DNA from 4 places in the Bradyrhizobium sp. B117 genome. Region 2 is predicted to be linked to each of the others. Evidence: predicted binding sites of a transcription regulator. Region 2 holds the regulator's gene; each other region holds the start of a gene.

The links. Region 2 encodes PhoB, which activates phosphate uptake and scavenging genes when phosphate is short. Its sites were predicted from a motif close to TGTCATNNANCTGTCAT; they were not measured.
Region 1: a site for PhoB is predicted at 3,529-3,545, ahead of AAFG16_RS28240 (RNA degradosome polyphosphate kinase). Genes of this name have one in related genera too.
Region 3: a site for PhoB is predicted at 2,861-2,877, ahead of AAFG16_RS24810 (glycerophosphodiester phosphodiesterase family protein). Genes of this name have one in related genera too.
Region 4: a site for PhoB is predicted at 3,746-3,762, ahead of AAFG16_RS03460 (toxic anion resistance protein). Genes of this name have one in related genera too.

The regions. Positions count from the first base shown of each region.
Region 1 is NZ_CP152414.1:5,741,712-5,749,432, reverse strand. Features, by position in the region: gene ppx (exopolyphosphatase) at 1-1,249, opposite strand, end outside; gene AAFG16_RS28240 (RNA degradosome polyphosphate kinase) at 1,265-3,454, opposite strand; gene AAFG16_RS28235 (DnaA/Hda family protein) at 3,676-4,353, opposite strand; gene AAFG16_RS28230 (CDP-alcohol phosphatidyltransferase family protein) at 4,447-4,989, opposite strand; gene purM (phosphoribosylformylglycinamidine cyclo-ligase) at 5,146-6,219, shown strand; gene purN (phosphoribosylglycinamide formyltransferase) at 6,219-6,872, shown strand; gene AAFG16_RS28215 (cold-shock protein) at 6,963-7,169, opposite strand; gene AAFG16_RS28210 (autotransporter outer membrane beta-barrel domain-containing protein) at 7,550-7,721, shown strand, end outside.
Region 2 is NZ_CP152414.1:471,892-479,612, forward strand. Features, by position in the region: partial or broken gene pstA (phosphate ABC transporter permease PstA) at 1-522, shown strand, start outside; gene pstB (phosphate ABC transporter ATP-binding protein PstB) at 519-1,337, shown strand; gene phoU (phosphate signaling complex protein PhoU) at 1,349-2,065, shown strand; gene phoB (phosphate regulon transcriptional regulator PhoB) at 2,088-2,795, shown strand; gene AAFG16_RS02235 (GcrA family cell cycle regulator) at 2,901-3,413, opposite strand; gene AAFG16_RS02240 (aspartate aminotransferase family protein) at 3,869-5,071, shown strand; gene argF (ornithine carbamoyltransferase) at 5,071-5,994, shown strand; gene AAFG16_RS02250 (Hsp33 family molecular chaperone) at 6,288-7,295, shown strand; gene apaG (Co2+/Mg2+ efflux protein ApaG) at 7,439-7,721, opposite strand, start outside.
Region 3 is NZ_CP152414.1:5,053,930-5,061,650, forward strand. Features, by position in the region: gene AAFG16_RS24800 (GAF domain-containing protein) at 110-1,069, shown strand; gene adh (aldehyde dehydrogenase) at 1,304-2,821, shown strand; gene AAFG16_RS24810 (glycerophosphodiester phosphodiesterase family protein) at 2,996-4,348, shown strand; gene pdhA (pyruvate dehydrogenase (acetyl-transferring) E1 component subunit alpha) at 4,603-5,625, shown strand; gene AAFG16_RS24820 (pyruvate dehydrogenase complex E1 component subunit beta) at 5,656-7,038, shown strand; gene AAFG16_RS24825 (DUF5076 domain-containing protein) at 7,042-7,344, shown strand; gene AAFG16_RS24830 (nucleoside deaminase) at 7,347-7,721, shown strand, end outside.
Region 4 is NZ_CP152414.1:730,230-737,950, forward strand. Features, by position in the region: gene AAFG16_RS03445 (hypothetical protein) at 1-309, opposite strand, end outside; gene AAFG16_RS03450 (5-bromo-4-chloroindolyl phosphate hydrolysis family protein) at 309-965, opposite strand; gene AAFG16_RS03455 (VWA domain-containing protein) at 966-2,552, opposite strand; gene AAFG16_RS03460 (toxic anion resistance protein) at 2,618-3,676, opposite strand; partial or broken gene AAFG16_RS03465 (tannase/feruloyl esterase family alpha/beta hydrolase) at 3,989-5,652, shown strand; gene AAFG16_RS03470 (MDR family MFS transporter) at 5,777-7,279, opposite strand; gene AAFG16_RS03475 (HlyD family secretion protein) at 7,341-7,721, opposite strand, start outside.

The sequences.
Region 1 (7,721 bases), 4.8 Mb from region 2:
CCGGAGGCTGGTTCTCTTCGCTGAGGCCCGCATAGCGATAGAACACGGACAGGCCGACGAAGGCGCGCTCGGTGTGGGTGACGGCGCCGAAATTGGCGTTGACGACGAGGCTGAGCGTCTGCTCGCCGCGATGGTCCGGATGCACCCGCCAGCCGATGTCGGAGAGCAGGCACGCGGTGTGGCGCAGGCGGCGGTCCTCCGGCGTCTCGCGCAGCTTCACCACCCGCACCAGGATATCGGTCCAGGCGATCAGCTCGCGGGCATGCTTCGCCGAACGTGACAGCAGCTGGTTCAGCTCCTCGGCCGCGCAGATCAGCCCGTCCTTGTTGCGCTCGGTTTCCGTCAGCTTCTCGTGCAACAGGCCCTCGCGCACGCCGAAGGTCGAGAACACGATGGTCTTGGGCTTTGCAACGCGGATGATGTGCTCGAGCACCAGCGCCGCATAGGTGAGGAGCGGACGGCGAGCGTCGGCAACGACCTCGATGTCGGCGAGCATGCCGGTGGCGGCAAGGCGGCGCAGACGGCGCGAGAAGTCGAGCGCTTCAGCCGCGGGAATCGAATAGCCGTGCATCACCTGAAGCGGATAGCCGCTCTGGATGATGTGGATGCGCGCGAGCGCGCGCCAGGTGCCGCCGACGGCGTAGAAGGTGCGGCCGCGGCCGGCGGTGAGCTGCGGCACATCGTCGATCTCCTCGCGCACGATCCGGTCGGCGCGCTTGAGCGATTTGTGCGCGAGGTCCTGGAGCGCGAGACCGCCGAGCGGCAGTGTCACGCCGCTGCGCACGCTGTTCCGGCGCACGTCGATCAGTTCGAGCGAGCCGCCGCCGAGATCGCCGACGATGCCGTCGGGATGATGGATGCCCGAGATCACGCCGAGCGCCGACAGCCGCGCCTCGCGCGGGCCGGACAGGATCTCGATCTTCACCGCGCAGATGCGTTCGGCTTTCGCGATGAAGTCGGGGCCGTTGGAGGCGTCGCGGCAGGCCGCGGTCGCGATCGCGAACACGCGGCCGACCTGCATCACCCGGCAGAGAGCGCGGAACCGCTTCAGCGAGGTCAGCGCCTTGTCGACGGCGTCGGGCGCGAGCAGGCCGGTGCTCTGCACCTCGCGCCCGAGGCCGCACAGCGTCTTCTCGTTGAAGATCGGGAGGAGGCTCCGCGTCAGCCCCTCGTAGACGACGAGACGGACCGAGTTGGAGCCGATGTCGATGACCGCGACGCTCGAGCCGCGCTTGCGCGGCCGCTTCACGTCGACGGTCCCGGATCAGGACTGATGACGTTCATTACGGCGCGTGAGGCGGCGCGGCGAGGATTCCTTGAGCGACTTTCCACGGCCAGACAGACTCGGATTTGTCATGAAGTAGTTGTGCACGTTGAAAGGCTCCTCGCCCTTCGCGGCCTTCATACGCGTTGAGGACCCGTCCGGCAACAACTGCCAGCTTTGCTCATTGTCCTTCAGGTTGGCGACCATGATCTGTTCGAGAACCTGCTGATGCACCGTGGGATTTTGCAGCGGACACAGCACCTCGACGCGGCGGTCGAGGTTGCGCGGCATCATGTCGGCGGACGAGATATACACAGCAGCTTTGGCGCTCGGCAGGCCCTGGCCCATGCCGAAGCAGTAGATTCGGCCGTGTTCCAGGAAGCGTCCGATGATCGACTTGACGCGGATGTTCTCGGACAGGCCGGGGATGCCGGGCCTGAGGCAGCAGATGCCGCGCACCACGAGCTCGACCTGCACGCCGGCCTGTGACGCCTCATAGAGCGCGTCGATGATGTCGGGGTCGACCAGCGCATTCATCTTCATCCAGACCGCGCCGGGACGGCCGTGCTGGGCATGCGCGGTCTCGCCCTGGATGTGCTCGATGATGCGCTTGCGCAAGGTCAGCGGCGATACCGCCATCTTCTCCAGATCGCTCGGCGCGGCATAGCCGGTGATGAAGTTGAACACGCGCGCGGCGTCACGGCCGATGGTCGGATCGGAGGTGAAGTAGGAGAGGTCGGTGTAAATACGCGCGGTGACCGGATGGTAGTTGCCGGTGCCGGTGTGGACGTAGGTGGTGAGGCTGCCGCCCTCGCGGCGGACCACCATCGAGAGTTTTGCGTGCGTCTTCAATTCGAGGAAGCCGTAGACGACCTGCACGCCAGCGCGCTCGAGGTCGCGCGCCCAGCGGATGTTGGCTTCCTCGTCGAACCGCGCCTTCAATTCGATCAGCGCGGTGACGGACTTGCCGGCTTCGGCGGCCTCGGCAAGCGCGCGCACGATCGGCGAATTGTTGGAGGTGCGGTACAGCGTCTGCTTGATCGCGACGACGTCAGGATCGCGCGCGGCCTGCTGCAGGAACTGCACGACGACATCGAAAGATTCGTAAGGGTGGTGGACGATGAGGTCTTTCTGGCGGATCGCCGCGAAGATGTCGCCGCCATGCTCGCGTACGCGCTCGGGATGGCGCGGCACGTAAGGGGTGAATTCGAGGTCGGGCCGGTCGAGGCGGGTGAGCTGCGAGAGCTCGTTCATGGCGAGCACGCCGTCGACGAGGAACACCTCGTCATCGGCAGCCGACAGCGCGTGCTGCACGAAGCTGCGCAGCTCCTCGGGCATCTTGGCGTCGATCTCGAGCCGGATCACCGATCCGCGGCGGCGGCGCTTCAGCGCGGTCTCGAACAGGCGGACGAGGTCTTCGGCCTCTTCCTCGATTTCGAGCTCGGAGTCGCGGATGATGCGGAAGGCGCCCTGGCCGTGCAGATTGTAGCCGGGGAACAGGCGGTTGATGAACAGGCCGGTCGCCTGCTCCAGCGAGATCAGCCGCATCTTGCCCTCGGCCGGCAGCCGGATGAAGCGGTCGATCTTGCCGGGCATGCGGATCAGCGCGTTCATCTGCTTGCCGTCGGCCTCGCGCGTCAGCTGGAGCGCGATGGTGAAGCCGAGGCTCGGAATGAACGGGAAGGGGTGGGCCGGGTCGATCGCGAGCGGCGTCAACAGCGGGAACACGTTGTTGAGGAAGTAGTCCTCGATCCAGGTCCGTTCCGCCTTGGTGACGTCCTTGCCGTCGACCAGCACGATTCCGACATCGGCCAGCGTGCCGCGCAGGTCGCGCCAGATCGCCTGCTGGTCGGAGGCGAGCCGGGAGACGGTGCGGTTGATCAGCGCGAGCTGTTCGGACGGCGTCAGGCCGTCAGGAGCGCGTTCGGCAATGCCCTCGCGCACCTGGGCCTTGATGCCGGCGACGCGGACCATGAAGAACTCGTCGAGGTTATTCGCCGATATCGACAGGAATCGCACCCGCTCCAGCACGGGGTGGCTGGGATTGACCGATTCCTCCAGGACGCGGCGGTTGAAATGCAGCCAGGACAGCTCGCGATTGATGAACCGCTCGGGGCTGGTGGCGATCGCCGGCAGGCCGTCGACCTCGGATGCTTTTTCTTTAATTTCAACGGCTTGCGCTGATTCCATGAGAAGTCGGTCCATCCAGTTCGCCCTACCTTGCGACTTATGCGCAAAAACCGGCGGGAGCATGTGTTAGTGCGATGACGTTTCGATGACATTGATGTTCCGCCGCCGCGCCGCGTCAAGCGGCCAAGGGTGGGTGGGCGGCCAAGGGCGGCCAAGGGCGGCCAAGGGCGGCCAAGGGCGGCCAAGGGCGGTCAAGGGCGGTCAAGGGCGGCCGGCGGTCCTCAGGCGTCCCGCAGCAGCTCGGCGGCCAGCGCCCTTGTGACGGGACGGCCGAGCCGCAGGGCCTCGCTGTCGAGCAGCTCTACGGCCTGCCGGGCGGCGGCCGAGGACCGCTCCAGACGAGTGGCGAGATAGCCGACCACGCTCTCGTCCACGGTGAGCTGGCGATCGGCGCAGAATTTGACGAGCAGGCCGCGGAAGAGCTGGTCGTCGGGAGGGAACAGCGAGATGACGGGAACGGCGCGCAGGCGCGAGCGCAGGTCGCGCAGCTCGATCTCGAGCGATGCCGGCACCTCGCGTCCGGTGATTAGGACGTAGGCGCCGTCCTCGCGGGCGAGGTTCATCAGATGGAAGAGGGCGCGCTCGTCAAACTCCCCGGCCTTGAGATCCTCGACCACCAGCGCGCCGGTGGCGAGCGCGCCCGGGACGCCCGCGGCGGTCAGCGCATTGGCCGTGGTCGAGCGGGCGCCTGATACCTCGGCCCAGATCGCGGCGAGGTGGCTCTTGCCGCTGCCTTCGGGACCTGCCAGCCACATGATCCGGTTTGACCATTCCGGCCAGCTGTCGATCAAGGCGAGACCGGCGGCATTCGCAGGGCCTTCGAGGAAATTGTCCCGGCTAAGGCTCTCCGCATGCGGAAGCGAAAACGCCAATTGTCGGGGATGAACGCGGCCTGCCACGCTTGCTTTGCTCCATGCCGGCGCGCCGGCTGTGTTTGACGAGATTCGACTTCATCGGGTGGGAGTTGGCCTTTTGCGGGGCCGTCTCCCAACTCACTTGGCCTCGATCGTGCTCATGTGCCGCAGCCACTCGACGAGGTAGAGCGACACCGAGGAGAGCGTGAAGACCGTGACGAGGCCCATCAGGACGATGTCATAGGGCGCCGGCTTGAAGCCGAAGGCAAGGGCGGCCAGCACCAGGGCTGCGTAGGAGACCTGGGCCGCTGTGTTTAGCTTGGATACTTTCGACGGCTTCATCTCGACGGGCTTGTCGAACAGCCAGGATACGATCACGGCCGCGACGATCATGATGTCGCGCGACACCACCAGGATCACGATCCAGCGCGGGATGTCGCCCCAGATGCCGAGCGCGAGGTAGATCGACACCAGCAGCGCCTTGTCGGCGAGCGGGTCGAGCAGGGCACCGAGCTCGCTCGTCATGTTGAAGCGCTTGGCCAGGAAGCCGTCGACGGCGTCGCTGATGCCGGCAATCAGGAAGACGGCGAATGCCACCTCCATTTGGCTCGACACGATGGCCCAGACGATGATCGGGACCAGCATGATGCGGCCCAGGGTAATGATGTTCGGAATACTCACGCGGCGCTTCCCGGCACCCGGTCTGACCTCGAATCCGGCCCCCAGGGAGGCTGAACCGGTTGATATCTCTACATAGTATAGGGCGGGGCGCTACGCTTGCCATTGCGCGTCCCCGGAATTCGACGTAACCAGCCGCAAACCCACTGGAAATCGGGCATGACCGACCGCAAAAACGGCCTCACTTACGCCGATTCAGGCGTCGATATCGACGCGGGCAACCGCTTGGTCGACCTGATCAAGCCGATGGTGCGCGCCACCGCGCGGCCCGGCGCCGACGCCGAGATCGGCGGCTTCGGCGGCCTGTTCGACCTCAAGGCGGCCGGTTTCAAGGACCCGGTCCTGGTCGCCGCCACCGACGGCGTCGGAACCAAGGTCAAGATCGCGATCGAGACCGGCCTGCATGGCGGCATCGGCATCGACCTCGTCGCCATGAGCGTCAACGACCTCGTGGTGCAGGGCGCCGAGCCCCTGTTCTTCCTCGACTATTTCGCCTGCGGCAAGCTCGATCCGGAGGCCACGGCCTCGATCGTCGCCGGTGTCGCCGAAGGCTGCCGGGAGTCCGGCTGCGCCCTGATCGGCGGTGAGACCGCCGAGATGCCCGGCCTCTACAAGGACGGCGATTACGACCTCGGCGGCTTTGCCGTCGGCGCCGCCGAGCGCGGCACGCTGCTGCCGCGCAAGGACATTACGGCGGGGGACGCGGTGATTGGCCTTGCCTCGTCGGGCGTGCACTCCAACGGCTTTTCGCTGGTGCGCAAGATCGTGGAACAATCCGGCCTCGGCTTCGAGACGCCGGCGCCGTTCGCGCCCGTGATGACGCTCGGCGGCGCGCTGCTGACGCCAACGAAGCTCTACGTCAAATCCTGTCTGCGCGCGATCCGCGAGACCGGCGCGGTGAAGGGGCTTGCCCACATCACCGGCGGCGGTTTCACCGACAACATTCCGCGCGTGCTGCCGAAGGATCTTGGCGTCGGCATCGACCTCGCGCGCCTGCCGGTACTACCGGTGTTCAAATGGCTGGCCGCACAGGCCGGCATCGCCGAGCTCGAAATGCTGCGCACCTTCAATTGCGGCATCGGCATGATCGCGATCGTCGAGCCTGACAAGGTCGACGAGGTCGTGCGGGTCTTCACCGATGCCGGCGAGACCGTGGCGCAGCTCGGCACCGTGATCCCGGCCGAGGGCGAGCATCGCGTCGTCTATAACGGCCATCTCGACCTGGCACTGTGATGAAGCGCCGTGTCGCCATCCTGATCTCCGGCCGCGGCTCCAACATGGCCGCGCTGATCAGGGCCGCCAGCGCGCCGGATTTCCCCGCGGAGATCGCGCTCGTGATCTCGAACAAGGCCGACGCCCTCGGGCTCGAACGGGCCAAGGCGGCCGGCGTGAACACGCTGGTGATCGAGAGCAAGCCGTTCGGCAAGGACCGCGCCGGCTTCGAGAAGGTCATGCAGGCCGCGCTCGACCAGCACGGCATCGAGCTGATCTGTCTCGGCGGCTTCATGCGCCTGTTCACGGCCGAGTTCACCAAGGCCTGGTACGGGCGGATGCTCAACATCCATCCCTCGCTGCTGCCGTCGTTCCCGGGCCTCGACCCGCACGGTCAGGCCCTGCGCGCCGGCGTAAAACTGTCTGGCGCGACGGTGCATTTCGTGATCCCCGAGACCGATGCCGGCCCGATCGTGATGCAGGGCGCGGTGCCCGTCAGCGACCACGACACGGCTGACACGCTGTCGGAGCGCATCCTCGAGGTCGAGCACCGCATCTATCCCGAAGCGCTGCGGCTGCTCGCAACCGGCAAGGTCCGGATCGAGGGCGATGTCTGCAAGACCGCGGGAAGCTCTGCGTCGGAGAATTTTTTGGTTGCGCCGGTGGTGGGCTGAAGCGCGAGTCGCGTTTTGTCGCCCCAAATAAAATCCCCCGGCAGAGCCGGGGGCAACGTCATGATCTCTCGCGCTAGGCTTTGAGAGACATCAGGAGACCTTGAGGTTCTCCGCGGATGACTTGCCGCGGTTCTCCACGAGGTCGTATTCAACCACCTGGTTTTCGTTGAGGGTCGAGAGTCCGGCGCGCTCGACGGCGGAGATGTGGACGAACACGTCCTTATCGCCGCCGTTCGGCTTGATGAACCCATAGCCCTTGGTCGGGTTGAACCATTTGACGGTGCCCTTTTGCGGCATCCTCAGTCTCCTCCACTAGATACAAAAAAGACGCGGCCGCTGTTTCGCGTGCCACGCCACAAACGGGCTTCCGGAAGTCTGTTCGAGTCTTGAGTCTCAATGTCGCGAAACGCACAGCCGAGCGGCCAATTCCGATTGTGTCCAATATTGCAACATGAAAATCGCCCGTTAGCAAGCCGCGTGCGATTTTCAAGAGCGGTCCCGCTATCGGCAGCCGCTATTTCGAACCTGTGGCAGCGGAACCACAATTGAGAGCAATGCCTCGCGACGACGTTGCCTTTCGGTTGACCCTCCGCGGCAGTTCGGCGCAAATCGTGCGATGCGCCGCACATCGTGTTGCATATTTGCGCGCTGTCATTTTGCTTTTGGGATGAACCGTCATGCGCTGCATCTCGCAGCCCTCCGGGACACGGCAGACACTCAGCGTGAACCGTGTCCGCCGGGTCGCTGCGGCGGTCTCCAAGGCCCTTGCCAAGATCCTAGCCAAGACCCTTGCGGCCATGGCTGTTGCGCTGGTCATGACGATGTCGGCGGCGCCCGTCTTCGCGCAAA
Region 2 (7,721 bases):
GCTGTCGGCGCCCTCGATCATCATCGGCCTGTTCATCTACGGCGCGGTGGTGGTGCCGATGCGCGGCTTCTCGGCGATCGCGGGCTGCCTCGCGCTCGCGGTGATCGTCATCCCGGTGGTGCTGCGCACGACCGAGGACATGCTGCTCCTGGTGCCGAACGCATTGCGCGAGGCGGCCTCCGCGCTCGGCCTGCCGCGCTCGGCCTGCCGCGCTCGCTGGTGATCAAGCGCATCGCCTATCGCGCCGCGCGCTCGGGCCTCATCACCGGCGTGATGCTGGCCACCGCCCGCGTCGCCGGCGAGACCGCGCCGCTGCTCTTCACCGCGCTGTCGAACCAGTTCTTCAGCCTGAGCCTGAACAAGACGATGGCCAACCTGCCCGTGACCATCAACAACTTCGTGCAGAGCCCCTATGCCTACTGGAAGCAACTCGCCTGGAGCGGCGCCCTGCTGATCACGTTGACCGTGCTTGCCCTGAACATTGGCGCGCGCATCCTGAGCGCCGAGAGGACCGCAAAATGAGCGATATGTCAGTTACCGTCAGTACGCCCGTTCAGCACGGCTCGCAGCCGCTGCCCGAAGCTCCGGCCAAGGTGACGGTGCGCAACCTCAACTTCTATTACGGCGAGCACCACGCGCTGAAGAACATCAACCTGACGCTCGGCACCAACCGCGTCACGGCGTTCATCGGCCCGTCGGGCTGCGGCAAGTCGACCCTGCTGCGCATCTTCAACCGGATGTACGACCTCTATCCGGGCCAGCGCGTCACCGGTCAGCTGATGCTCGACCAGACCAACATCCTCGACCCCAAGCTGGACCTCAACCTGCTGCGCGCCCGCGTCGGCATGGTGTTCCAGAAGCCGACGCCGTTCCCGATGACGATCTACGAGAACATCGCGTTCGGCATCCGTCTCTATGAGAAGATCTCGAAATCCGAGATGGACGACCGCGTGGAGAAGGCGCTGCGCGGCGGCGCGCTCTGGAACGAGGTCAAGGACAAGCTCAACGCGTCCGGCCTGTCGCTCTCCGGCGGCCAGCAGCAGCGCCTCTGCATCGCCCGCACCGTTGCGGTGCGGCCCGAGGTGATCCTGTTCGACGAGCCCTGCTCGGCGCTCGACCCGATCTCGACCGCCAAGGTCGAGGAGCTGATCCAGGAGCTCTCCGAGAACTACACGATCGCGATCGTCACCCACAACATGCAGCAGGCGGCCCGCGTCTCCGACAAGACCGCCTTCATGTATCTCGGGGAGCTGATCGAGTTCGACGACACCAGCAAGATCTTCACGTCGCCGAGCGATCGGCGCACGCAGGATTACATCACCGGCCGGTTCGGCTGAGGAGACGGGATATGGGTTCTGAACATACCGCAAAGGCCTTCGACACCGACCTCCAGGAGCTCACCCGCCTGGTCGCCGAGATGGGCGGCATTGCCGAGCGCATGATCGTCGATTCCGTCGACGCGCTGATCCGCCGTGACGTCGCTCTCGGCCAGCGCGTCGTCACCACCGACGCCGACATCGACGCACTCCAGAAGAAGATCGAGGAGCGTGCCGTTCTCACCATCGCCCGGCGCCAGCCGATGGCGGTGGACCTGCGCGAGATCGTCGGCGCCATGCGCGTCGCGACCGATCTCGAGCGCATCGGCGACCTCGCCAAGAACATGGGCAAGCGCGTCGCGGCGCTGGAGACCGACTTCCATCCGCTGAAGCTGTTCCGCGGCCTCGAGCACATGACCGACCTCGTGCAGCAGCAGGTCAAGTCGGTGCTGGACGCCTACGCCGCGCACGACCTGCCGGCGGCGATGGCGGTGTGGAAGGGCGACGAGGAAGTCGACGCCATCTGCACCTCGCTGTTCCGCGAGCTCCTCACCTACATGATGGAGGATCCGCGCAACATCTCGTTCTGCATCCACCTGATGTTCTGCGCCAAGAACATCGAGCGCATCGGTGACCATGCCACCAACATCGCCGAGACCGTGTTCTACATGATCGAGGGCCAGGCGATCACCGACAAGCGGCCGAAGGGTGACATGACGACCTTTGCCACGACGGTCCCGAATAGCTGAAGAGTCAAGGAGCGACGACACCATGGGCGCACGCATTATGGTGGTTGAAGACGAGGAAGCTCTCACCGAGCTGCTTCGCTACAACCTCGAAGGCGACGGCTATGACGTCGAGACGGTGATGCGCGGCGACGACGCCGACACCCGTCTCAAGGAGCACATCCCCGACCTGATCGTGCTCGACTGGATGCTGCCGGGCCTCTCCGGCATCGAGCTGTGCCGGCGGCTGCGCACCCGCCCGGAGACCAAGCAGCTCCCGATCATCATGCTCACCGCGCGCGGCGAGGAGAGCGAGCGGGTGCGGGGTCTTGCGACCGGCGCCGATGATTACATCGTCAAGCCGTTCTCGGTGCCGGAGCTGCTGGCGCGCGTGAAGGGCCTCCTGCGTCGCGCAAGCCCGGAGCGGCTCGCCACCGTGCTCGCCTATGGCGACATCGAGCTCGACCGCGACAAGCGCCGCGTCGCGCGCTCGGGCCGGCCGATCGATCTCGGCCCGACCGAATATCGCCTGCTGGAGTTCTTCCTCGAGCATCCCGGCCGCGTGTTCTCGCGCGAGCAGCTGCTGGACAGCGTCTGGGGCCGCGACATCTACATCGACGAGCGCACCGTCGACGTGCATATCGGCCGTCTGCGCAAGCTGCTCAATCTTGGCCGCGAGCAGGACCCGATCCGCACCGTCCGCGGTGCCGGCTACGCGCTCGACGACCGCTTCGCGAAGGCGGAGCAGACGTAAGTACGATTGCAAGCGTGCAAAATAAAAGCGCGCCAAGTGGCGCGCTTTTTATATGTCTCGGGTCGTCCCGGCCGCGTGCCGGGACGATGTCGTTTGAAGCAGTGTTCAGCGCGTGCCGGGCTTTGCCGGCGCACGGCGGCGATCCGCCGCCGGCTGGTAGGCGACGCGCGAGTGCTGCGCGCAATAGGGCAGGCCGGAGAGCGCCTTGCCGCCGCAGAAGAAGAAATCCGGGCTCGAGGGATCGCCGACCGGCCAGTGGCAGGTCGCCTCGTTCAGCTCCAGCAGCGACAGCCGCTGGCTCATCGGCACCACGTTGTCGTAGGTGACCGGCTCGGCCTCCACCTCGACCTCGAAGGCCTGCGCCAGTGCGGTATTGCCGCGCGAGATCGGACGGCTCACGCGCATCATGTGCTGCGCGGGGCGGGCCTTGCGCGGCCGGGGCGCTGCCGATGAGGGGCTCTTGGCGCGGCCGGACAGGCCGAGCCTGTGCACTTTGCCGATCACGGCATTGCGGGTCACATTGCCGAGCTCGGCCGCGATCTGGCTGGCCGAAAGTCCGGCCTCCCAGAGCTTTTTCAGCTGCTCGACGCGATCATCGGACCAGGTCAAAACCGTCATTGCACCCTTTCCCTCGCTGCCGGCCAGCCATCCTGGGGCCTCACAGCGAATGCCTAAGCCTTGAAAAACCCGTGCCGCCAGAATCCCTTAAGGCTCGCCGGGCACGCGAGGTGCGCCCGAACGTTTACGCCGGTACATGAGGACTCTTGGGATCAGAACTGCTGCACGAGATGTCGTATCTGACAGTCCAAACGCTACAATATGGCGTGACTCGCGCGCAAGAGTCCGCCGACTCGCTTCCACATGTTCCGTGGTGAAAATCCCGCAAAATCGGCACCGCAAGACTACGGATTCAGCGTTTCCCGGGGCTTTCCGGGCGGCATTGACACCCGTCTCACCAGGCATAAGATAGTCGCACGTGCCGCCCTTAAAAGGCGGCACGTTTCGTTTTCCGGGCCGGTCAATGGTGCGTTGCGCAACGCATTCAGGCCGTCCGCAACATCCAAGTGATCGTCATGACCAACAGCGCCGCGCCGCATTTGCTTCCCGTTTTCGCCAGGGCCGACCTCGGTTTCGAGCGCGGCGAAGGCTGCTGGCTGATCGCGACCAATGGCGAGCGCTATCTCGATTTCACCTCGGGCGTCGCGGTGAACGCGCTCGGCCACGCCCATCCCGCGCTCGTCAAGGCGTTGCAAGAGCAAGCGACGAAGCTGTGGCATATGTCGAACCTGTTCCAGAGCCCGGACGGCGAGAAGCTCGCCGCGCGCCTGTGCAGCGAGAGCTTTGCGGACTTCGTTTTCTTCTGCAATTCCGGCGCCGAAGCGCTGGAGGGCGTGATCAAGCTGGTCCGCCATCATCATTTCTCCAAGGGGCATCCCGAGCGCTACCGCATCATCACCTTCGAAGGCGCCTTCCACGGCCGCACGCTGGCAACGCTGGCTGCGACGGGGGCTGCAAAATATCTCGAAGGTTTTGGTCCGCCGATGGACGGTTTCGACCAGGTGCCGCATGGCGACATCGAGGCCGTGAAGAAGGCGATCGGCCCGCAGACCGCCGGCATCCTGATCGAGCCGATCCAGGGCGAGGGCGGCGTGCGTTCGTCGCCGCCCGCCTTCCTCAAGGCGTTGCGCCAGCTCTGCGACGACAAGGGCCTGCTGCTCGCGTTCGACGAGGTGCAGACCGGCATGGGCCGTACCGGCGATCTCTTCGCTCACCGGCGCACCGGCGTGACGCCTGACGTGATGTCGCTGGCCAAAGCGCTCGGCGGCGGCTTCCCGATCGGCGCGATCCTCGCGACCGCGGAGGCGGCGGCCGGCATGGGCCCTGGCTCGCACGGCTCGACCTTCGGCGGCAATCCGCTCGCGATCTCGGCTGCGAACGCCGTTCTCGACGTCATGCTCAAGCCCGGCTTCTTCGATCACGTGCAGAAGATGTCGCTGCTGCTCAAGCAGAAGCTCGCCTCCGTGATCGATCGTCATCCCGATGTCGTCAGCGAAGTGCGCGGCGAGGGCCTCCTGATCGGCATCAAGGCCGTGGTGCCCTCCGCCGATCTCGTCGCGGCGCTGCGCAACGAAAAATTGCTCACCGTCGGCGCCGGCGACAATGTCGTGCGTTTCCTGCCGCCTCTCGTCGTCACCGAAGCCGAGATCGAGGATGGCGTCGCGCGGCTCGAGCGCGCCTGCACGGCGCTTGCCGGCAACAAGCGGGCGGCAAGCTGATGACCAGTTCACCCAAGCATTTCCTCGACATCAACGAGCTGCCGCTGACGGAGCTCAAGCGGATGCTCGCCGCATCCTCCGCGATGAAGGCGAAGCAGAAGGCCCACCAGCCGGTGAAGCCGCTCGAAGGCAAGACGCTGGCGATGATCTTCGAGCGTCCCTCGACCCGCACCCGCGTGTCGTTCGACGTCGCCATGCGCCAGCTCGGCGGCGAGCCCATCATGCTCACCGGCGCCGAGATGCAACTCGGCCGCGGCGAGACCATCGCCGACACCGCGCGCGTGCTGTCGCGCTATGTCGACGCCATCATGATCCGCATCCTCAACCACGAGGCGCTGCTGGAGCTTGCGCAACACGCGACCGTGCCCGTCATCAACGGCCTGACGCGGCGTTCGCATCCCTGCCAGGTGATGGCCGACCTCATGACCTATGAGGAGCATCGCGGCCCGATCGAGGGCCGGACGGTGGCCTGGACCGGCGACGACAACAACGTGCTGGCCTCCTGGGCCCACGCCGCCGAGCGCTTCAAGTTCAAGCTCAATGTCGCAACGCCCCCGGAGCTCGCGCCGAAGAAGGTGATGCGCGACTGGATCAAGGCGACGAACGCGCCGATCGTGCTCGGCACCGATCCCGAGGCCGCCGTGAAGGGCGCCGACTGCGTCGTCACCGACACCTGGGTGTCGATGGGCGACAAGGAAGGCGAGCACCGTCACAACGTGCTCAAGCCCTACCAGGTCAATGCCAAGCTGATGTCGCTGGCCAAGCCCGACGCGCTGTTCATGCACTGCCTGCCGGCCCATCGCGGCGAGGAGGTCACGGACGAAGTGATCGACGGCCCGCAATCGGTCGTGTTCGACGAGGCAGAAAATCGTCTGCATGCGCAGAAGGGCATTCTGGCCTGGTGCTTCGACGCGGTGAAGTAATCTCACCTGTAGCCAGGATGGAGCCAACGGGTCGGCGCGAAGCGCCGCCCGATGACAGGCTCCGCGAAATCCGGGTTTGCGTCCGCAGACGGAGTGGGCCCGGATTACGCTGCGCTCCATCCGGGCTACGCGGGCTATGACGCAATCCCGTGGCCATGAGGTCCCGTGTCAACGCTTCGCGCGCGCCGGGACGACATCGAATTTGCGTTATCGTATGCGATCATAACTGCATCCGGAACACACCACCCTCGCGCCCCTTCCATTTCACCACCTCCGACCCCAGATAGAGCGCCATGGTTTTCCAATCCCCTGACATGAAAACCGGGCCTGAAGGCCCGGTTCGCGCACCATCAGCGGTTCCGATCGATGACGCCGTGCTGCCCTACGAGGTCGACGCGCTCGACGTGCGCGGTCGCCTGGTGCGGCTTGGGCCCGCGCTCGACGAGATCCTGACCAAGCACGATTATCCGGCGCCGGTCGGCAAGCTGCTCGGCGAGGCCATCGTGCTGACGACGCTGCTCGGCTCGGCGCTGAAATTCGAGGGCCGCTTCATCCTCCAGGCCCAGACCGACGGTCCGGTGTCGTTCCTGGTGGTCGACTACCAGGCGCCGGATCGCTTGCGCGCCTATGCGCGCTTCGATGCCGCGCGGCTCGGTGACGCCAAGGATTCCGGGACGCTGCTCGGCCGCGGTCATCTCGCCATGACCATCGACCAGGGCCCCGACATGAGCCGCTACCAGGGCCTGGTCGCGCTCGACGGCGGTGGTTTGGAAGACGCCGCTCACGAATATTTCCTGCGCTCCGAGCAGATCCCGACCAAGGTGCGCCTTGCTGTCGGCGAGGAGTGGCGCAGTAGCGACGGCGGTAAGCACCGCTGGCGCGCCGGCGGCATGCTGATGCAGTTTCTGCCGAAAGCGCCCGAGCGCGCGCGGCAGGCGGATTTGCATCCCGGCGATGCTCCCGAAGGCGCCGAGGTGCACAGCGTTGCCGAGGACGACGCCTGGGTCGAGGCACGCTCGCTGATCGAGACCGTCGAGGATGTCGAGCTGATCGATCCGGAGCTGTCCGGCGAGCGGCTGCTCTACCGCCTCTTCCACGAGCGCGGCGTGCGCGTGTTCAAGCCCTTGTCTCTCAAGGCGCAATGCTCCTGCTCGCGCGATGCGGTCGCGTCCATGCTGAAGAGCTTTTCGCCCGACGATCGCGCAGCGATGGTCAAGGACGACAGGGTCGTCGTGACCTGCGAGTTCTGCAGCTCGGTGTATCAGTTCACGCCGGATGAGGCGGGCGTCGAGGACGCGTAAGCGTACTGCCGGCCAAGTGCTCGGTGCCGTAGGGTGGGCAAAGGCACAGAGCGCCGTGCCCACCACGCCTCCGCAATCGCGATATTGTGGGCACGCTTCGCTTTGCCCGCCCTACGGCACTACGGGACCGAGGCGCGCCTGCGCTAGTTCAACACCCGCTTGCTGTCCGGGCTGTCCAGCGAGAATGTCGGCACCTCGATCTCGAAACGCTCGCCGCTTTCGCTGACCATCTGGTAGCGGCCCGTCATGAAGCCGGAGGCGGTCGAGAGCGGGACGCCTGAGGTGTATTCGAAGCGCTCGCCGGGGGCGAGGATCGGCTGCTCGCCGACCACGCCCTCGCCCTTCACCTCCTGCTGGCGGCCGGAGGCGTCGGTGATGATCCAGTGCCGCGTCTTGAGCTGCACGGTCTCCTCGCCGGAATTGGTG
Region 3 (7,721 bases), 4.6 Mb from region 2:
ACGGCCGTGCCGGTGCGGGCTCATGGCTTCCCACGCTGTCGGCCTGAGTTGACGCAGATCAACCGGGTCGAGCCGCCACAGCCTAGACTGCCACCCGGAGGAAACAGTGATGAATGGGCTAATGTCCCGGCATCACGCGGCCCGTGTCGAGGCCGCCATTGCGTCAGGCCAGGCCGCGCGCTCTGCGCTCGTGGCCTCATGGTGCCGTTCGTCCCGCTTGCATCATCTCGATCCCGCCGGCCGCAATTCGCCGGTGCGGCTCAGCGACGCAGAACTGCGGCAGGCGCGTGAGCGCATCGCGCCGCTGCTTGCCGCCGCGCAAGGCGCCATGGACCGGCTCTATCAGGCGGTCGGCGCTGCCGGCTGCTGCGTGCTGCTCGCCGATGGCGAGGGCGTGCCGGTCGACCGCCGCGGCACGCCGGCGGACGACGTTACGTTTCAGTCCTGGGGCTTGTGGACCGGCGCGCTCTGGAGCGAGGAGCATGAGGGCACCAACGGCATCGGCACCTGCGTCGTCGAGCAGCGGCCGCTGACGATCGACCGCGACCAGCATTTCTTCACCCGCAACACGCTTCTGAGCTGCACCGCGGTTCCGATCTACGACCATGAAGCAGCTTTCGCGGGCGTGCTCGACGTCTCCTCCTGCCGCACCGACCGCACCGATGCGTTCTCCAGCCTGATCGCGCTGGCGGCCGGCGAGGCGGCAAAGCGCATCGAGGCCGACTTGTTCCGCCGGGCTTTCCCTCATGCCCGCATCGTGCTGACGCAAGGTCCGGACGGGCAGTCGATCGGCCTCGTCGCGGTCGATGCAGACGATCTCGTGATCGGAGCGACCCGCACCGCCCGCGCGGGACTCGGGATCGCGCCGGGCAGGGCGATGCACCCGGTGCCCGCGGCCGATCTGCTCGGCGGCGATGCTGCGCATGATCACCTCGCCGGCGGCCAGCGCGCAGTGTTGCAGCGCGCGCTGCTGCGCGCCGGCGGCAATGTCTCGGCCGCCGCAAAAGCCCTCGGCGTCAGCCGCGCCACGCTGCACCGCAAGCTCAAGCGGTTCGAGATCAAGCACTGAGCTTCAGCCGTCATTGCGAGCCACCGGGTCCGCGCGAAGCGCGGCCCCGGTGGCTCGCAATGACGAAGTGGAGGCCGCAAACGTCCCATCTCCCCCGCGTCTGTCGCAGAACTGCGACACTCCGGCCCGGCCATCGCTGCCGCCCGGGCTGACAGAAATCACCTCCCGCGAGATCGTTGGCGCAAGTCGTGAACACACGGCGGATCGCGCAAACATCAACATCGGGAGTGAGCAATGAACAAGGTGGAATTCCTCGGCGTCACCCAAAGCCCCTTCGCCGAACGCTACGACAATTTCATCGGCGGCAAGTTCACAGCGCCCATCACCGGCAAGTATTTCGACAATGCCTCGCCGGTGAACGGCCAGATCGTCTGCAAGATCGCGCGCTCCGATGCGCAGGACGTCGAGGCCGCGCTCGATGCGGCCCATGCCGCCAAGGCCGCGTGGGGACGCACCAGTGTCGCCGAGCGCGCCGCGATCCTGAACAAGATCGCCGACCGCATGGAGGAGAATCTCGAGTGCCTTGCGGTCGCCGAGACCTGGGACAACGGCAAGCCAATCCGCGAGACCCGCGCCGCCGATCTGCCGCTGGCGATCGACCACTTCCGCTACTTCGCCGGCGTCGTCCGCGCGCAGGAAGGCTCGATTGGCGAGATCGACCACGACACCATCGCCTATCATTTCCACGAGCCGCTCGGCGTGGTCGGCCAGATCATCCCCTGGAACTTCCCGCTGCTGATGGCGTGCTGGAAGCTCGCACCGGCGCTCGCCGCCGGCAATTGCGTGGTGCTCAAGCCCGCCGAGCAGACGCCGGCCTCGATCATGGTCTGGGCCGAGATCATCGGCGACCTGCTGCCGCCAGGCGTGCTCAACATCGTCAATGGTTTTGGCCTCGAGGCCGGCAAGCCGCTCGCCTCCAGCCCGCGCATCGCCAAGATCGCCTTTACCGGTGAGACCACGACCGGCCGGCTGATCATGCAATATGCCAGCCAGAACCTGATCCCCGTGACGCTGGAGCTCGGCGGCAAATCGCCGAACATCTTCTTCAGCGACGTCACCGCCGAGGACGACGACTTCTTCGACAAGGCGATCGAAGGCTTCGTCATGTTCGCCCTGAACCAGGGCGAGGTCTGCACCTGTCCGAGCCGCGCGCTGGTCCATGCCGACATCTACGACCGCTTCATGGAGCGGGCGCTCAAGCGCGTCGCCGCGATCAAGCAGGGTGATCCGCGCGCCGCCGACACCATGATCGGCGCGCAGGCCTCCAGCGAGCAGCTCGCAAAAATCCTCTCCTATATCGACATCGGCAAGCAGGAGGGTGCCAAGGTGCTCGCGGGCGGCGGACGCGCCGAGCTCGCCGGTGATCTCTCGGGCGGCTTCTACGTCCAGCCGACGGTGTTCGAAGGCAACAACAAGATGCGCATCTTCCAGGAGGAGATCTTCGGCCCCGTGGTCTCGGTCACGACCTTCAAGACCGACGACGAGGCGCTGGCGATCGCCAACGACACGCTCTATGGCCTCGGGGCCGGCGTCTGGAGCCGCGATGCCAACCGCTGCTACCGCTTCGGAAGGGCGATCCAGGCCGGCCGGGTCTGGACCAACTGCTACCATGCCTATCCCGCGCATGCGGCCTTCGGCGGCTACAAGCAGTCGGGCGTCGGCCGCGAGACCCACAAGATGATGCTCGATCACTATCAGCAGACCAAGAACCTCCTGGTCAGCTATAGCCCGAAGAAGCTCGGCTTCTTCTGATCGAAGATGTGATCGGGCGGAAGAGAGCGCCCGCTCCATCGTCATCCATCTGTCAGAGTCTTGGGACAAGACGGGCAGCGCCGCGCCTATCCGGGTTCGGCGCTGCTGGCGTTCGAGGCAATGCCAGGCAAAGACGGAGGCTTGGCGATGCGAAACGGTCGTTCACGACGGACAATGTATGTTGGAGCGCTGCTGTTCGGCGCGGCGTTGCTCTCGCTGTCGACAGCCTTCGCACAGACCGGCCCGGCTCCGGCTGGCGCCAAGCAGATTCCGACCCTCGATGGCAAGCCGCCGCTGATCCTCGGGCATCGCGGACTGCCGGGGCTGGTGGCCGAAGAGACCGAGGCATCGTACGAGCTTGCGGCAGCGCTCGGCACTGATGCGCTCGAAGAGGATCTGCACCTGACCAAGGACTGCGTCCTCGTGGTGCGCCATAACCCCTGGCTCAGCGACAACACCAATGTGGCCGAGGTCGCCAAGACCAACGCGACTGTTGCGGCCCGCAAGCGCACGGTGCCCGGCGTGCGCGTGAAGGCGCCTGCTTCCCCGACCGCGCCTGCTGACTATCTGACCGATCTCACCGATCCCGCGGATCTCAAATCGGTGCTGAAGTCGCTGATCGTGGATGGCGAGGACCACACCAACGACTGGTCGATCACCGACTTCACCATGGCCGAGCTGAAGGAATGGATCGCCGGAACCACCTATGATGCCGCCAACGAACGGCCAAAGATCTTCAACGGAAAATTCCCGGTCATCAGCTTCCAGGACGTCATCGACATCGCCAAGGCCAAAAGCAATGCGACGGGGCGTCCCATCCTGGTCTATCCCGAGACCAAGAACCCGACCTGGAACAATGCCCAGGCGATAGCAAACGGCTGCGGCGCGCCCGGCAGCCGTCCGCTCGAAGATGCCCTGATCAAGATCATCAAGGACAATGGACTGAACACCAAGGACGCGCCCATCCTGGTCCAGAGCTTCGAGCCGGGTAGCCTGAAATACATGCGCAGCCATGGCCTCGAGACGCGGCAGGTCCAGCTCATCGACGGCAACGGCATCGACTTCAAGACCGGCAAGGTGCTGCTCAACAACATCACGAGCTCGCGTCCGTTCGACTGGACGATTGCGGGTGATGCGCGCCTCTACGATGCGATGCTGACCCCGGAGGGCCTTGCCGAGATCAAGACCTATGCCGACGGCATCGGTCCGTGGAAGGCCTATATCGTTCCGCTCATGATCGCGCCGTGGAAGGACAGCAACGCCGACGGCACACCCTACAAGGGATCGACCCCGGAGGCATCGACGCAGGAGCCGACCAGCCTCGTTGCCGACGCGCACAAACTCGGCCTGTTCGTGCACGTCTTCACATTCCGGAACGAGAAGAAATATCTCGCCGCCGATTATCGCGGTGATCCCGGTCTCGAATATCTCAAATTTTTCCGTCTCGGTGTGGACGGAGTTTTCACCGATTTCACGCACACTGGCGTTGCCGCTCGCGCAGCCTATCTGCGCGAGCTCGGCTGGTAGGGCTGCCGTACGAATCGGACACGCGACGAGCCTTCGGCCCTGGGACGAGCGTGTCCGGTTTGGTTGCCTTGGGCTGCCTGCTGCTGCGCGTCGGCGGGGAGCTAATGTTGCCCAATCCACGCCAAAGGTTTTGCAAAGTTTCGGCCACGTTGCAGTGCGGCATAATGAAAATCGTGCTATTCCGTTGCGGTGCTTTCCAACCGCGTTTGACTTGGGTTAGAGAGGGCTGAAGTTTTCTCTGACCCGGAATTCCCATGGCCGCACCCAAGAAAGCCGCCGCAGGCGCTGCACAGGACAAGACCGACGGCGGTTCGCCCCCGGAATTCACCAGGGAACAGGAGCTCAAGGCGCTCCGCGACATGCTCCTGATCCGGCGGTTCGAGGAAAAGGCCGGCCAGCTCTACGGCATGGGCGCGATCGGCGGCTTCTGCCATCTCTATATCGGCCAGGAGGCCGTGGTGGTCGGGATGCAGATGGCCCTGAAAGAGGGCGATCAGGTCATCACCGGCTATCGCGACCACGGCCATATGCTTGCCACCGGCATGGACGCCAATGGCGTCATGGCCGAGCTCACGGGGCGCCGCGGCGGCTATTCCAAGGGCAAGGGCGGCTCCATGCACATGTTCAGCAAGGAGAAGCACTTCTACGGCGGTCACGGCATCGTCGGCGCCCAGGTCTCGCTCGGCACGGGCCTCGCCTTCGCCAATCACTATCGCGGCAACGACAGCGTCAGCGTCACCTATTTCGGCGACGGTGCGGCCAACCAGGGCCAGGTCTATGAGAGCTTCAACATGGCGGAGCTCTGGAAGCTGCCGGTGATCTACGTCATCGAGAACAACCGCTACGCCATGGGCACCGCGGTCTCGCGCGCCTCTGCCCAGCAGGACTTCTCCAAGCGCGGCGCGTCCTTCAACATTCCCGGCAAGCAGGTCGACGGCATGGACGTTCGCGCCGTGAAGGCTGCGGGCGACGAGGCGGCGGCCTGGTGCCGCGCCGGCAAGGGCCCCTTCATCCTGGAGATGCAGACCTACCGCTACCGCGGCCACTCGATGTCCGACCCTGCAAAATATCGCACGCGCGAGGAGGTCGAGAAGGTTCGCCACGACCAGGACCCGATCGAGCAGGTGCGCAACCGCCTGCTTGCCGCCAAGGTCAGCGAAGCCGATCTCAAGGCGATCGACGCCGAGGTGCGCGACATCGTCAACGCGTCCGCCGACTTTGCCCAGCATGATCCCGAGCCGGATGCCGCCGAGCTCTGGACCGACGTTTACCGCTAAAACGCGCGCAAGCTTTCTTTTGGAGTCGATATGCCAATTCAAGTGCTGATGCCCGCGTTGTCGCCCACGATGGAAAAGGGCAACCTTGCCAAGTGGCTGAAGAAAGAGGGCGAGCAGATCAAGTCTGGCGACGTGATCGCCGAGATCGAGACCGACAAGGCGACGATGGAGGTCGAGGCGACCGACGAGGGCACGCTCGGCAAGATCCTGATCCCGGAAGGGACCGCCGACGTCGCGGTGAACACGCCGATCGCGACCATTTTGGCGGACGGCGAGAGCGCCGCCGATCTTGCCAAAGCGCCTGCGCCGGCGGCGAAGGCTGCGGAGTCCGCGCCGCCCGCCGCTGCCAAGGCCGAAGCGCCCGCGCCGAAGGCTGCACCGGCGCCGCAGGCGGTCGCCGAGCCTGATCCGGAAGTGCCCGCCGGCACCGAGATGGTGACGCAAACCATCCGCGAAGCCTTACGCGATGCCATGGCCGAAGAGATGCGCCGCGACGCCGACGTCTTCGTTATGGGCGAAGAGGTTGCCGAATATCAGGGCGCCTACAAAGTCACGCAAGGATTGCTCCAGGAATTCGGCGCCAAGCGCGTCATCGACACGCCGATCACCGAGCACGGCTTTGCCGGCGTTGGCGTCGGTGCCGCCATGACCGGTCTGAAGCCGATCGTCGAGTTCATGACGTTCAACTTCGCCATGCAGGCGATCGACCAGATCATCAACTCCGCGGCCAAGACGCTCTACATGTCAGGCGGCCAGATGGGCTGCTCGATCGTGTTCCGTGGGCCCAATGGTGCGGCAGCCCGCGTCGCCGCCCAGCACAGCCAGGATTATTCGTCCTGGTACTCGAACATTCCGGGCCTCAAGGTCGTCGCGCCGTTCTCGGCCGCCGATTACAAGGGCCTGCTCAAGGCCGCGATCCGCGACCCCAATCCGGTGATCTTCCTCGAAAACGAGGTGCTCTACGGCCACACCGGGGAGGTGCCGAAGCTCGACGATTTCGTGATCCCGATCGGCAAGGCGCGCATCGTGCGCTCGGGCTCCCACGTCACCATCATCTCCTGGTCGAACGGCATGACCTATGCGCTGAAGGCCGCCGACGAGCTCGCCAAGGAGGGCATCGAGGCCGAGGTGATCGACCTGCGCACGCTGCGCCCGATGGATACCGAGACCATCGTCAACTCCGTCAAGAAGACGGGGCGCGCCGTCACCGTGGAAGAGGGCTGGGCCCAGAGCGGCGTCGGCGCCGAGATCGCCGCGCGCATCATGGAGAATGCCTTCGACTATCTCGACGCGCCTGTGACGCGCGTCTCCGGCAAGGACGTGCCGATGCCCTATGCCGCCAACCTGGAGAAGCTCGCGCTGCCCTCGGCGGCGGAAGTCGTCGAGGCCGCCAAAGCCGTCTGCTACAGGTAGACCATGGCGGGCCCCAAGGAGCAGCCACTGCCGCCCGACGTCATGACCCGCGAGGACGCGGTCGAAATCCTGCGCGTGTTCGTGCTGGACGGCGGGCTGTCGATGGCGTTCCAGCGGGCCTTCGAGGAGCCCGACATGTGGGGCCTGCTGCTCGTCGATCTTGCCCGCCACGCCGCGCGCGCCTATGCGCGCGAGAGTGAGTACACCGAGGAAGACGCGCTGAACCGGATTCTCGACATGTTCCAGGCCGAGATCGAGCGTCCCACCGACACCGGCACGACGACGCCGCGCGGGAAGGGGCACTGATCGTGGCGATCGAATCCTATCACTACGATTTCATGCTCGAGGCGATCCGCGAGGCGCAGGACTCGATCGCGCAGGGCGGCCTGCCGATCGGCGCGGTGCTGACGCGAGACAACAAAATCATCGCCCGCGGCCACAACAACCGCGTGCAGGAGAACAACGTCATCCTGCACGGCGAGATGAGCTGCCTGCGTGAGGCCGGCGCGATCTCGTTCCACGACACCGTCATGTACACCACGCTGTCGCCGTGCTCGATGTGCGCCGGCGCGCTCGCTTTGTTCAAGGTCAAGCTCGTGGTGATCGGGGAATCCGTCACCTTCGAGGGCTCCAAGGACATTCTCGACAAGTTCGGCATCCCCTGGATCGATCTTGCCGACGAC
Region 4 (7,721 bases), 260 kb from region 2:
GACCAGCACGGACGACGACGGCCACAAAAATTGCGGCTTCTGGTCGAGCAGCGCACGCTCGCGCACCATTTCCACCGAGCCGGCGCGGCGGCCGTCGAGGACGAGGCCGAAGCGCCGCTCCAGCGTATTCTTGACGCGGGCATTGGCAAGAAAACCTTCCTTCTCGCCGCCGGCAAAGCCGAACAGCCGCTTGGCTTCGCCGAAGCGGCCGGCGATTTCAGGGTGCTCGCGCAGATAGACATAGCCGCCGGTCGCCGCCGCGCTCGCAGCGACGAGGCCGATGCCGAAGGCGCGGCGCGAGATAGCCATCAGGACGTTCCTCTCTTGGTCTCGGCGGGAGCGGCCGGTGGCGTCGGGCCGATGTCCTCGTCGAGCGAGCTTTTGAGCAGTTTCAGCTCGATATCAAGCTTGTCGAGGTCGGCGTCCCTGAGATTGGCCGCATAGCGGGTGAAGGCGCCGTCGAGCCGTTCGATCATGTCGCCGGTGGCGGTGAGGCGTGCGGTGTCGGGCACCGCGCTCTTCTCCAGCGAACGGTAGGCCTCTGCGATCTCGGCGGCACGCGGCAGATAGTAGGTCAGGAACCGGCGCACGCGGTCGAGCCGCAAGGGATCGCTCTCGATCGCCGCAAAAATGTCGCGTGCGATCTGCACGAGATGACGGATGCGATCGGCGACCGCGCGGGTGCGGATTTCGGATGCGGTGTATTCCATCCGCTCGGCGAGCGGCTCCGCTTCGGCGAGGAGCTCGTTGGCAAACTCGATCTTGCCGCGCGCCACCCCGCTGGCTTCCAGAGCGGCGAATCGATTTCGTGGCGCCAGCGCCGCGACGATGCCGCCGCCGGCGACCGCGCTGATCGCGAGCGCGATCAGGAACGGCATGCCGAGCCCGATCGCGAGCGACGGCAACAGCGCTGCGGCTGTCACCCCACCCGCGATCCAGCCAAGCCCGGACGGCATTGTGGCCATTCAGTTGTATCCTCGTACGGCGCGGAACGCGTCGGTGAGACTCTTGCTGCCGTCGAACACGCGGCCTCCGGTCAGCTTTGCCAGATTGTCGAGCTGGGCCCGGTCGACCTCGGAGCCGAACGTCACGCCGAACACCGGCACGCGATGACCATCCGCGCGCCAGGCCGACTCGAAGGTCGACATATAGCCCTGACTTTTGCCGTCGGTCATGATGACGATGGCCGGCAGATGCTGGCCGTCGGCGAGCCGCGGCTTCATCAGGGCGAGCGCCTGCGCGGCACAGGTGTAGAAGTCCGTGCCGCCGCCGGCGCGCAGTTCGAGCGCACGGGCGAGCAGGCCGGTCTGCTCGTTCTCGTCGCCGGTGGCCCGCGCCGTCCAGAGGATGTGATCGCTGAACGGCAGCACCAGGATCTCGTCCGATTTGGTCCACTGCACCAGCACCTCGCGGGTGCGCGCGGGCGTGAGCAGGAAGCGCATGGCATCGAGCAATTGGGCCTCGCCCGGACCCTGCATGCTGCCGGAGACGTCGAGGCAGAGCGCGGTGAGCGAGGGCCGGCGCAGCGCTTCCTGGTAGATCAGGAGCGCCTTCTGGATCACGGCCGGCTCGGGCGGACGGATCACGGTCACGGGGCGCGACGGATCGAGGTTCGTCTTCGGATCCGCTGCAAGCGGCGTGGCGCGGCCGATCTCGACGCGCCGGCCGGTCTTGGCGATCTTGCCTTGCGTATCGCCATTGAGCAGGAACGCCTGGAGGTCGGTGAAGAAGCTCTCGACCTCCTTGCCGCGGCCGCGGTCGACGAAGCCGAGCGGCGAATCGGCGACCGCCACGCCGTCGGCGGGATAGATCGCATAGAGCGGCTCGTGATTGTCGGCGACCAGCTTGTCGTTGGTCTCCTTGATGACGGTCTCGTAGTTCCAGATCGCCTGGTAATGCGCGCCGCTGCGCTCGCCGTCGCGGTAGAGGTCGGCGAGCCAGCCGCTGGAGCCGGCACTGCGCTCGACGCCCTTCAGGAGGCCGCGCGCCGTCGCCAGCACCTCGGGCTTGTCGAGATCGCCGGCCTCGATCAGGTCGGGCTTGCCAATGCCGGCCGCGAGCATCGCGAGATAGGCGGCGGCTCCGGAATTCGACTGCGTCGCCGACGTCATCAGGAATTTCAGCTTGCCGCCCTCGACCGCGCCGAGGATGTCCTTGGCGATCACCTTGGCGCCGATCCAGCCGAGCTCCTGCGCCTTGGAGCGACGCACGCCGAGGATGACCGGCATCTGCACGATCGACTTGACCATCTTCACGCGCCGCGTGGTGTCGAACATGTCGATCCAGATCGAGGCGGCCGGCCACACGGCATCAGTTCCGGGATCGCCGGCCTTCAGCGCAAGCGCGATGTCGAGCGATCCCTGATAGCGCATGGTGCAGGTCGCGTTGCGCGACTTGCAGAACTCCTGCACCAGCGGCTCGAGGATGTCGTTCTCCGAGCCCGAGAGGATGGTGAATTGCGGCCCCGGGCCGCCGCAGCCCGACAGCAGTGCGGCCATCAACGGCACGGCGAGCAACGCCAACGGACGCCGCAGGAAACCGAAAGTCCTCATGCGCGAGCCTTCATGCAGCAGCCCTCATGCAGATGCTTCATGGAGAAACCATTACAACGCACGCATCAAGGCGCAGCCTTCGCGATCGCGGTCTTCAGTTCGTCCGTCAGCTGCGACATCCGCTGCTCGATCTCGGCGCGCTTGGTGCGGCCCTGCTCCTGCACGGTGAGCACGCCGGAGATGGTGTCGATCAGGTCGCGGTTGGTCTTCTCCAGGGTCTGGATGTCGACGATGCCGCGCTGCGACTGCTTCTCGATCTCGATCGCCTGGGTCTTCATCATCTCGGAAGCCTGGCGCATCATCTCGTTGGTCGCGTCGGTGACCGTCTTCTGCAGCTCCAGCGCTGACTTCTGCCGGTTGAGGCCGAGCAGCAGGATCATCTTCTGCTTCCACACCGGGATCGTCAGCTCGGTCGTCGCCTGCAAATTCTCGATCAGCGTCTCGTCGCCGGACTGGACGATGCGGATCTGCGGCAGCTGCTGGATGCCGATCTGGCGCGCCTGCTGGAGATAGAACACGCGCTTCTCGAGCCGGTCGAGCGCCTGGAGCGCATCCTGATAGGTCTGTGCGGCGAGCATGGCGTCACTGCCGGCGCCTTGCGCCTTCGCGTTCCGCTCCATCTCGATGAGCTTGCCGCCGCGGAATTCCTCGGTGAACGCCTTGCCGGCGGCGATGTGCATGTCGAGCTGGCCGAGCGCGCCCCTTGTCTGCTCGTAGAGATCGTCGAGCAGGGCAATGTCGCGGCGCAGGACCTCCTTGTTACGGTCGAGCTCGACGCAGACGCGGTCGACCTGCGAGGCGACGTCGTTGAACTGTTCGGTGAAGCGGCGCAGCCGCGCCTCCGCAGACGAGAACAGGCGGGTGAGGAAACCCTCGTCCTTGAGGTCGGCCGGATCGAGCCCGCGCGCCTTGCCGAGGATGTCGGTCAGCAGCTTGCCGGTGGCGCCGAGCTCGCGGTTCTGGGTCTGGGCGAGGATGCGGTCGGCGAACTCGACCACCGAGCGCTGGGCGCGCTCGCCGAACGTGACGAGGCGCGAGCGATCCGAAATGTCGATCTCGGACTTGATGCGTGCGACGGCGGACGCATCGGTCGGTAGCGCCGGGACATTGATCGTTTCGCTCACCACTCGCTCCTTGGTTCGTGCCGCAGCCAGGATCGCGACCTGCCGCTTGGGCAGGAAAGCCCGGCTCGTCTGACAGATTGATGACAGCCCTGTGGACTTAGTCGGTGCACAGGCTGTCCGAGTCCGGGGGTGGGGCAAAATTTCACATTGGCATCAATTCGTTAGCGCGGCGGCGTACGCGCTCCGGTGCGCAAGCCGCGATCTTCCTTGGCGCGATTGGTGCGGGCTGTGGCAATTGACGGGCGGCGGTCAGTTGCATTGAATTGGTCGGCCGATCGGCTGAACGATATCAAGACAGTGGGGATGGAAACGATGGCGCGCAAGATTGCGAAGCTGTGTGCGTGGCTCGCCGGTGCTGCGGCCGCGATGGGTGCAAGCGCCGGCTCGGCGGCGACGCTGGCGGAGGATGCTGACACGGTCTGCAAAGGGCTCATCGCCGGGGCCGATGCCGCGAAGATCGATTCCGCGACATTGCTGGCGCCGTCGCAGCTCACTGTTGCCGAGCGCGGACGACGCCGTCGGGGCGCATCACGCCGGCCAATCCCGCTTTCTGCAAGGTGCTCGGCCATATCGATCCGGTCGATCCCAAGGCACCGCCGATCAAATTCCAGGTCAATCTCCCGGTCGAATGGAACGGCCGCTCGCTGCAATATGGTGGCGGCGGCGGTTTCAACGGCGTGCTGATCACGGGCCTCACCCTGCCGCCGGCCTATCCTTTCGACAAGCCGTCGCCGCTGGCGCGCGGCTTCGTCACCTACGGCACCGATTCCGGCCACGAATCCAAGCCGGGCGAGCCGCCGCAGCTGTTCGCGCTGAATGACGAAGCCTTCGAGAATTTCGCGCACCGCGCCTACAAGAAGGTGCGCGACGCCGCCGTCGCGCTGATGCAGCGTGCCTACGGCAAGAAGCCGGACAAGATGTATTTCATGGGCTCGTCCGAAGGCGGCCGCGAAGGCCTCACCATGGCGCAGCGCTACCCCGATGATTTCGACGGCATCTTTTCGCGTGTGCCCGTCATCAACTGGGTCGGCTTGCAGCATGCCGGCACGCGCTCAGGACTTGCGACCATGGGCGAGGGCTGGATTAATCCTGCACAGGTCAAGCTCGTCGCCGATGCGGTGCGGACGGCTTGCGACAAGGCCGATGGCGCTGGCAATGCGCTCGTGCGGGATCCCGTCGCCTGCAAGGCCGCCTTCAAGGTCGAGGCGCTGCGCTGTGAGGCCGGCAAGACAGGCGATCAATGCCTCACCGAGCCGCAGGTCAAGGCGGTGCACACGCTGCATGGGACCTACAAATTCCCGTTCGCGCTGGCCAACGAGCTCGACGATTATCCGGGTTGGGGGATCTCGGGCGAGGACACGCCTGCCATCGGGCCGACCGGCGGCTGGACCGCGTGGTGGCTCGGCACCGCGCCGCCGGCACAGCCGCCTGCGCCCAACAACGGCATCGCCTGGATCTACGGCGCCGGCGGCATGCAATATGTGTTCGCGCGCGATCCCAAGCTCGACGTCGCGACCTACAAGGTGGAGGACCACAAGGCGCGGCTGCTCGAGGTCTCCAGCCTGATGGACTCGACCGACCCGGATCTAAGCCGCTTTCGCGCGCGCGGCGGCCGGCTGATCATGCTCGAGCACATGGCCGACTACGCGCAGAGCCCCTATGCCGGCATCCGCTATTTCGAGAGCGTCGAGCGCAAGCTCGGCAAGGCCGAGACGGCCGAGTTCGCGCGGCTCTACACCGCGCCCGGCGTCGACCATGTCGGTTCCGGCGCGCCGGCCAATATCGACATGTTGAGCGTGCTGGTCGATTGGGTCGAAAAGGGCAAGGTGCCGGGCGATCTGGAGGTCAGCGAGCAGAAGGTCGAGGCACCGTTATTTGCCGTGCTGCGCGCACTGCCGTTGTGCCGCTGGCCGGCCTGGCCGCAGTACAGGAGCGGCCCGGTGGGCGAGGCTGCGAGCTTCAGCTGCGCGCCGTAGGGCACCGACCGTGCCACACCGTCATGGCCGGGCTTGTCCCGGCCATCCACGCATTGCCGCGCGGCGCGAAGAACGTGGATGCCCGGGCCAAGCCCGGGCATGACGACCTGTTGTGGTGGCGAGATTAATGCGCGCCCCCGCCGCCCGCCGCCTTCACCCGCCGCGTCAGAAGCACCGCGATCGCGGCCAGCACCAGCACGACGCCGATGACGGCAAACGTGTCGGAATAGCCCATCACCAGCGCCTGGCGCTTGACGGTCTTGCCGAGCGCGATGATGGCCTGCTCGCGCGCGGCGTTGGGGTCGGGCACGCCGTGCGCGATGAAGTAATTGGTCATCTGCGCGATGCGGTCACGGACTTCCTCGCGGCCGAGCGTGACGGAATGGCCGATGATGTTGGAGTGGAACTGCTCGCGCTTGGTGACGATGGTGGCGAGCACCGCGGTGCCGATGGCGCCGCCGAGGTTGCGCATCATGTTGGAGATGCCGGAGGCCGCGGGCGCGTCTTGCGGCGCGACGCTGCCGAGGCTGAGCGCAGACAACGGCGCCAGGGTGAGAGCCTGACCCACGGCGCGCACGACGTTGGGGATGAAGAACTGATCGCCTGAATAGTCGAGCGACATCTGGATGTTCAGGAACGAGCTCGCCGCGAACAGCAAGAGGCCAACCGTCGCGATATAGCGCGCATCGAACCGCTGCATCAGCTTCGGCACCAGCGGAATCAGCAGGAGCTGCGGCAGGCCGGTCCAGGCCAGCACATTGCCGATCTGCTCGGCATTGTAGCCCTGCACCTGGCCGAGATAGGCGGGCAGCAGATAGACGGAGCCGAACAGCGCGAAACCGAGGAAGATCGCGGCGAACGTGCCGATGCCGAAATTCCACTGCGTCAGCAGGCGCAGGCGGAGCAGCGGCTTCTCGACCACGAGCTCGTTATAGACGAACAGCGACAGGCTGACCGCGGAGATGACCGCAAGCCGCACGATGAAGGGCGAGCCAAACCAGTCGTCCTTGTTGCCTTCCTCCAGAACGGCCTGGAGCGAGGCGAGGCCGACCGCCATGGTGGCGATGCCGAACCAGTCGCCTTCACGCAACAGGCCAAGGTTCAGCGGCTGGCGCTCCAGCGTGAAGAACAGCGTGGTCACCATGACCGCGGTGGGCAGCACGTTGACGAAGAAGATGGTCTGCCAGCCGTAATTCTCGGTGAGATAGCCGCCGATGGTCGGGCCGATGGCCGGAGCGAAGGTCACGGCAAGCGAGAACATGGCAAGGCCGATCGGCTGCTGGCCCTTCGGCAGCTTGGTGAAAACCAGCGTGAACGCCATCGGGATCAGCACGCCGCCAAAGAAGCCTTGCAAGCCGCGCATCGCGATCATCGACGGCAGATCGTGGGTGAAGGCACAGGCGACCGAGAATGCCGCGAACAGCGTCGCGAAGCTCAGGATGATGTTGCGGAACGAGAACACCCGCGACAGGTAGTCGGTCAGCGGAATGACGATGATCTCGCCGATCAGATAGGACGTCGAGATCCAGGATCCGTTGTCGACACCGGTGCCGATGCCGCCCTCGATGTTGAGCAGCGAGGCGTTGGTGATCTGGATGTTCAGGATCGCCATGAAGGCGCCGATCATCGCCGCGAAGACGGCGATCCAGACCGTGGCACTGGCGCGATTGGGATCGGCGACGACGCGCTCAGACGTCGCGGCCGGAATTGCTTGTGCGGGCGTCGAGATTGAGAGGCTGTTTGACATGGCACGACCCTCCGGAAACGAGCTTTGCCTTGGGTTTTGCTTGGGGCGTCGTTGCCGCTTGCGCGGTCGGCGCTGAACGGGTTGCAATCGTCGGGATCACGGACATGCCGGGCCGCAGCGCGATCGCAGGCGCGGTCTCTGCATCGAGCGCGATCTTCACGGGGATGCGCTGCACGATCTTGGTGAAATTGCCGGTGGCGTTGTCGGGCGGCAGCAGCGCGAATTCCTGGCCGCTGGCCGGCGCGATGGAATCGACGTGGCCGTGCACGACCTGGCCCGGGAATGTGTCGACCTCGATCTCGACGGTCTGGCCCGCGCGCAC